DNA from 3 places in the Bradyrhizobium sp. IC3195 genome. Region 2 is predicted to be linked to each of the others. Evidence: predicted binding sites of a transcription regulator. Region 2 holds the regulator's gene; each other region holds the start of a gene.

Region 1 (2,266 bases), on a different contig from region 2:
AAACGTGGCGCGCCGGAAACGGGGTGGCATCATATGGATAACGTAGAGCGGTCATTCGCCGCCGCGACGGCGGCTGGCTTCGTCGTGCTGGTGATAGGTCTGGTTTTGCTGGCGGTGCTCTAGCAGGCGCTGCTGCAGACGGAACTGACGTGCTGGGCCGTCCTATCGAAGGCGCCGGCGCGCCTTGCCTCTCAAAAGTGGCAAAACAACCCCATGCACAGTACGGGTCCTGGCGATTTCATCGCTTCGCCAAGGGGTTGCTGGTAGTATTTAGCTACCTGGTGCATCCGCGGTCGCGGCGCCCCGACCGGCGATGCCGATCGGAGGTTCCGGGCAAGGAACAGAGCGGAGTGCCGCATCGCGGGCGGGCCTGGCCCGCTCCGGACGGCGGTCCTGGCAGTGCCTAATGAACCTTGATCTCGTTCAGCGGCAGACGGAGCTCGGCGGCGCGCTCTTCGCGGTCCTTCTTGCGGAACTCGTTTTCCTTGCGCTCGAACTTCACCATCTCCTCGTGGGCGGCGTCCAGCAGCGGCTTTCGCCTCAGCGTGTCGTGGTGCGTGTCGTTGTTCGTCATGACCAGAGATCCCCAAAAGTTGCGGTCCCATCCCCACAGAAGGCCCGAGACCGCGAAAGGTTCGGTGCCGTAGGATTACGGAAACATGACGGCGCCCCGGTCGCGCGTCGTTGATCCCGGTCATGTTCGCTTCGAGGAACCCGGCGCAGGCCCGGCTATTTCGGCGGCTGCAGCCCTGGCGATTTGACCCAATCGTTCAGATGATTGGCAACGTCGGCCTGGCGCGCCTTCTTGAGCAGCGCGTCCCGCTCCGGCCCGGGAGGTAGCTTGGACGCCTGCTCGCGGACCTGCTTCACCCATGCCGACAGCCGGTCCTGAAGGGTCAGTTGCTGCTTGAAACGTCGTCGCTTCAACATGGCGCGCTCTTTCCTTGCGAGGAGGCGGGAGCGCGAGGTCAGCGTTCTCATCACCGATAGTGGCCAGGGTCCGCGCGGTGATGATGCATTAGGATCCAGAAATGGATCCGCGTCTGTTCAGTTGTGCACGCAGTGCGGACGGCGTGACGATCCAGCATGGCCGGTTCGACCAGCTCCGTTGTCTCCTGGTCTAGTCAAAATCGGGCAAAAGAACATATTGCGAACCTAGAACAAATGGGGTACATTGCTTTTATCGCCGAGCTGCCTCGCAACCGTTTGTCCCTCACGCGAATCCTCGCCATAAGGAGCACGACCCAATGTCCGCAACTGCCCTGCGTATCGTCGAAGGATCCTCCATGGACAAGAGTAAAGCTCTGGCCGCCGCGCTCTCCCAGATCGAGCGGCAGTTCGGCAAGGGCTCGGTGATGAAGCTCGGCAAGAACGACCGCTCCATGGACATCGAGGCGGTGTCCTCCGGCTCGCTCGGGCTCGATATCGCGCTCGGCATCGGCGGCCTGCCCAAGGGGCGCATCGTCGAGATCTACGGGCCGGAATCGTCCGGCAAGACCACGCTGGCGCTGCATACGGTGGCGGAAGCGCAGAAGAAGGGTGGCATCTGCGCCTTCATCGATGCCGAGCACGCGCTCGATCCGGTCTATGCCCGCAAGCTCGGCGTCAACATCGACGAGCTCCTGATCTCGCAGCCCGACACCGGCGAGCAGGCGCTGGAGATCTGCGACACCCTGGTGCGCTCGGGCGCGGTCGATGTTCTCGTGGTCGATTCGGTGGCGGCGCTGGTGCCGAAGGCCGAGCTCGAGGGCGAGATGGGCGATGCGCTGCCGGGACTTCAAGCACGGTTGATGAGCCAGGCGCTGCGCAAGCTCACGGCCTCCATCAACAAATCCAACACGATGGTGATCTTCATCAACCAGATCCGCATGAAGATCGGTGTGATGTACGGCTCGCCGGAAACCACCACCGGCGGCAATGCGCTGAAATTCTACGCCTCCGTCCGCCTCGACATCCGCCGCATCGGCGCGATCAAGGAGCGCGACGAGGTGGTCGGCAACACCACGCGCGTCAAGGTGGTCAAGAACAAGCTGGCCCCGCCGTTCAAGCAGGTCGAGTTCGACATCATGTACGGCGAGGGCGTCTCCAAGATGGGCGAGATCCTCGATCTCGGCGTCAAGGCCGGCATCGTCGAGAAGTCCGGCGCCTGGTTCTCCTATGACAGCCAGCGCCTCGGCCAGGGCCGCGAGAACGCCAAGGCGTTTCTGAAGGGCAACCCCGACATCACCGCCAAGATCGAGACCGCGATCCGCCAGAATTCCGGCCT
Region 2 (2,266 bases):
GGCAAGCCGATGATGCACGGTCGGATAGGCGCGATGCGCGTGATTGGCCTGCCCGGCAATCCCGTGTCGTCCTACGTGTGCGCCTTCCTGTTCATGGTCCCCTTGATTCGCGCCCTGTCGGGCCGTTCAGCGATTCATCATCGGCGCGAGCGCGCCGTGCTGGGCCGCGATCTCGCCGCCAACGACCAGCGCGAGGACTATCTGCGCGCGCGGCTGGAGGAGCGCGACGACGGCACGCGCGTCGCCCTTCCGGTCAGCCATCAGGACTCCTCCCTTCTTGCGAATCTCGCTGCGGCACAGGTACTTCTGGTGCGCGCACCGTTCGCGCCGAAGGCCGAGGCCGGCACGCCTTGCGAGGTGCTCCGGCTGCCCGTCTGAGCCGCCCAGCCACACGCATTCCGCGAGCTTGGCCGCGTTCACCATAAATTAAGCAGTTGCGGAACACATATCGAACATATAGTGTCCGTTCATGATTTGTTTCGAGGATGTAGCGGCTTAGTGCCGGCTTCATCGTGTCGGAATCGAACGACATCAACCGGGGGACTTTGGTCGAGATGTTGACGCGCAAACAATACGAGCTTCTGCGGTTCATCAGCGAACGTCTGAAGGAAAGCGGCGTGCCGCCGTCCTTCGACGAGATGAAGGATGCGCTCGACCTGCGCTCGAAGTCAGGCATCCATCGCCTGATCACTGCGCTCGAGGAGCGCGGCTTCATTCGCCGCCTGCCCAACCGTGCCCGTGCCATCGAGGTGATCAAGCTGCCCGAGCTCCAGGCCGCCGCCGGCAATCGCCGTGGCTTCACCCCGAGCGTGATCGAGGGCAATCTCGGCAAGGTGCGCGCGAGCTCCAGCCCGCCCGCGGACGAGGGCGAGCGCCCCGTCGCGGTGCCCGTGATGGGCCGCATCGCCGCCGGCACGCCGATCGAGGCGCTGCAGACCCGCAGCCATACCATCAGCGTGCCGCCGGACATGCTCGGCTCGGGCGAGCACTACGCGCTCGAAGTGCGCGGCGATTCGATGGTCGAGGCCGGCATCCTCGACGGCGACATGGCGCTGATCCAGCGCAACGAGACCGCAAATACCGGCGACATCGTGGTGGCATTGATCGACGACGAGGAGGCCACGCTCAAGCGCTTCCGCCGCCGCGGCGCCTCGATCGCGCTCGAGCCCGCCAATGCCGCCTACGAGGTCCGCATTCTTCCGCCGAACCGCGTGAAGATCCAGGGCAAGCTGATCGGGCTTTACCGGAAGTACTGATACGGGAAACATCAAGCGCCGCGCGCGTTTCGATCGGCATCGGCGATCCAGGATCGGAGCGGATACTTGTCCGCTCCGGCTGGACGGTTTCTCTGGTTCTGCGCCGGCTGTCCGGTCCATCTTCCCGCGCGACATTCCCCCGCGCAGGCGCGCAGCCATTTCTGCTTCGCCGGTAGAGTTGTGCCGGCAGTGCTGATAGCTCCGGCCGAATGCAAGGACGCGAGGTTTGTTCCTATCGAATCCGGGAAAGATAATGTGATCGCGCGCTGCGGACGCGAGCCGCAGATTTGCCCATAACCGAGCAGAGCGTTGTATGCTTCCACTCTGATAGAGGCCTGCGCCTCGAAAGAGACGCGGGTCGCTATCCCAGCATGAGGAGCACCCGATGTGTGACTACAGCCTGCATGCCGTCGCGACGCGCCCCGCCGAAGTCGGCGAGACGATCGTCACGACAACCTTCCGCGGCACCTCGACGCGCGGTTTCGCTTCCGAAGCCGATCCCTCCGTCGCGGTCTGTCTGCTGCCGGGGACGGAGCTCGCTTTCGCCGACAATGTCCGCTACGACAACCGCTGGATCTGGACGCGCACCGTGAACTCTCGCGTCGGCAAGTTCGGCAAGATCGACCCGCACATTCCCGATCGCCATCATGACGCGATCGAATTCCCCGACGGCAAATACGTGCTGGTGACGCAGCTCGTCGAAGGTCAGCGCGCGACCGTGCTGCAATTGCCGGTGACGCAGCCAGCCCCCGAGCGCGAGCACAAGCCGCAGATCGTCGCCGACACGCGGCCCACGATCACGCGCCTGCCGATCGGCTGACGCCCTTCGGCCGACAGGCCGAGCCCGGGATTGAAATTGCCGTCGCCGGCCGAGGCCGGCGAGCCCGGTAAGTTTGTGTTTCAGGACATTCGATCGGCGAGCCCACCGCCGCGCCTCGTCGTCGCACGAAGTTTGGGCCGTGCTGCCCGCATTTTGAACGTCCGCTCCGCAGCCAAATGACCGATGCTGT
Region 3 (2,266 bases), on a different contig from region 2:
AAGACCGGCCTTGCGCAGCGGCAGTTCGTCGGCGCTGGCGCTGCCTGCCGACAACGCGAGGCAAAGCATCGAGCCGAGCAAAGCGAGTTTGCGCGTCATGAGGGAAGCTCCCGGCTGAGAGAGGTGCGGCGCCTACGACAGCGCCTCAGTACAGTGTGCGGATCGGCCGGTCGGCGGCGCCATAGGGCACCCAGCGGCAGGAGAACGAGATGTAGCCGCCCTCATAGGCCTGCACGCCCAGGAATTTCGCGACCTTGCCGTAGCGGGCGCAGTGATCGACGGCGACCTGACGCGCATCGACCTGGGTCGCCATCGAATAGGCGATGATGCCGCCGGTGTCGTTGCCCTTGAACGGCGGCACCAGAGAAAAGATGTCGGCGCGCGCCGACTGGCTCGCCATGCCCGAGACAATCAGGCTGGCAAGAAGGCCCGCGGCCGCAATGATTCGCATTCCCGTCACTCCAATTGGCTGGCGCCAGTCTACGGTGCCGGGACGGACGTGAAAAGAACCGAACCCCTGTTGGCCGCGACATCCTGGTCAAGTCCTGGCGAAGTGTTGCCGCGCTGCACTTGACCCGCCCCAACCTTCGCGGCACCGTCCAGCCTTCGCAAGACCTTAGCTGTCCGGATTGACCATGCGCGCCCCCTCCCTGAAATCGCTCCGCTTTGCCGCCGTGCTCGGCCTCATGTTGGGAGCGCTGTCGCTCGGCGAGGCCAGGGCCGCCAATCCGCTGGAGCTGAATTTCTGGCTGAGCGGGCCGCGCTATGACGGTGCCGTCGCCCCTTGCGACTGGGCTCTGCCGAGGATCGTGCACGAGTTCGCCGAAAAGGAATACACGTTCTGGAATTCTTCGTTGCAGATCACCGGTTTCTCCGCCGTTCGCGAGACCGCGTTCCGGCCCTGGCAGTCCGACAACATTCCGCGGCGCTATTGCACCGGCGAGGCCATGCTCAATGACGGCAAGGCGCGCAAGGTGCATTTCTCGATCATCGAGGATGGCGGCTTTGCCTCCTACGGCAACGGTGTCGAATGGTGCGTCGTCGGCGTCGACCGCAACTGGGCCTACAATCCGGCCTGCCGCGCCGCCAAGCCCTGATCAACAGCGGCGGATTCGGGCTGATCAGCCAGTCGATGGCTGCTGCCCCAATTTTGTTCTTGAAATGTTCCTATTGCCTGCTAGGCTGTATTGCACAGTCTAGTTGAGGGGCGTTGTCATGTTTCACTCCAGATTGCATTCGTTGTCCCGCCTGATGATCTCACTGACCCTCGCTGCGGGGTTGGCCACCCTCGCGGGCGGTGCGAAGGCACAGGACAAGCGGCAGAACGCCCCGGGCGAGTTCGATTTCTATGTGCTGGCGCTGTCGTGGTCGCCCTCGTTCTGCGAGGAAGCCGCCGAACGGGGCGGCCGGTCCCAGATGCAATGCGGCGGACGGCCCTACGCCTTCGTGGTGCATGGGCTGTGGCCGCAATACGAGAACGGTTTTCCGGAGTATTGCCAGCGCCCGGCGCCGCGGCTGAACCGCAACATCGTCTCCTCGATGCTCGATTTGATGCCGGCGCCGGGCCTGATCTTCAACGAATGGGACAAGCACGGCACCTGCTCCGGGCTGGAGGGCCGCGGCTATTTCGAGATGATCCGCAAGGCGCGCGCTGCGATCAAGATTCCGGCCGAATATCTCGATCTGGCGCAGGCCAAGACCGTTGCGCCGGCGGAGGTCGAGGAGGCCTTCGTCAAGGCCAATCCGGGTCTCAGCAATGCCGCCGTCTCGGTCACCTGCAACCGGACACGGCTGTCCGAGGTCCGCATCTGCCTCAGCAAGGACCTGCAATTCCGCGCCTGCGACGAGATCGAGCGCCGCGCCTGCCGCCGCGACCAGGTGACGATGCCGCCGATCAGGGGCGGGTAGCTCAGTCATTGCGAGCGCAGCGAAGCAATCCAGAGTGCCTCCGCGGACGCATTTCTGGATTGCTTCGCTGCGCTCGCAATGACAGGGGTTAGGATCGCGCCAGACAACGTAGTCCTCTCCGCCATGAACTACCGCCACGCCTTCCACGCCGGCAGCTTCGCCGATGTCATCAAGCACATCGTGCTGGCGCGCATCCTTACTTATCTGCAGGACAAGCCGGCAGCGTTCCGCGTCATCGACACCCATGCCGGCGCCGGCCTCTACGATCTCGACAGCGACGAGGCGCGCCGCGGCGGCGAATGGCTGACCGGCATCGCGCGGCTGCTGCAGGCGCGCCTGTCGAACGAGAGCGCAGCGC

The links. The regulator LexA, encoded in region 2, represses DNA repair genes until DNA is damaged. The targets are predictions, from matches to a motif close to TGTTCNNNNTGTGTTCNG.
Region 1: a site for LexA is predicted at 1,139-1,156, ahead of recA (recombinase RecA). Genes of this name have one in related genera too.
Region 3: a site for LexA is predicted at 1,152-1,169, ahead of I6F09_RS28620 (ribonuclease T2). Genes of this name have one in related genera too.

Annotation. Positions count from the first base shown of each region.
Region 1 covers NZ_JADYVG010000002.1:665,955-668,220, reverse strand. The annotation lists gene I6F09_RS06960 (hypothetical protein) at 404-574, opposite strand; gene I6F09_RS06955 (hypothetical protein) at 730-930, opposite strand; gene recA (recombinase RecA) at 1,248-2,266, shown strand, end outside.
Region 2 covers NZ_JADYVG010000009.1:55,344-57,609, forward strand. The annotation lists gene glp (gephyrin-like molybdotransferase Glp) at 1-378, shown strand, start outside; gene lexA (transcriptional repressor LexA) at 555-1,256, shown strand; gene I6F09_RS18995 (hypothetical protein) at 1,642-2,076, shown strand.
Region 3 covers NZ_JADYVG010000019.1:139,663-141,928, reverse strand. The annotation lists gene I6F09_RS28635 (DUF3617 family protein) at 1-99, opposite strand, end outside; gene I6F09_RS28630 (hypothetical protein) at 146-451, opposite strand; gene I6F09_RS28625 (hypothetical protein) at 636-1,097, shown strand; gene I6F09_RS28620 (ribonuclease T2) at 1,216-1,908, shown strand; gene rlmJ (23S rRNA (adenine(2030)-N(6))-methyltransferase RlmJ) at 2,032-2,266, shown strand, end outside.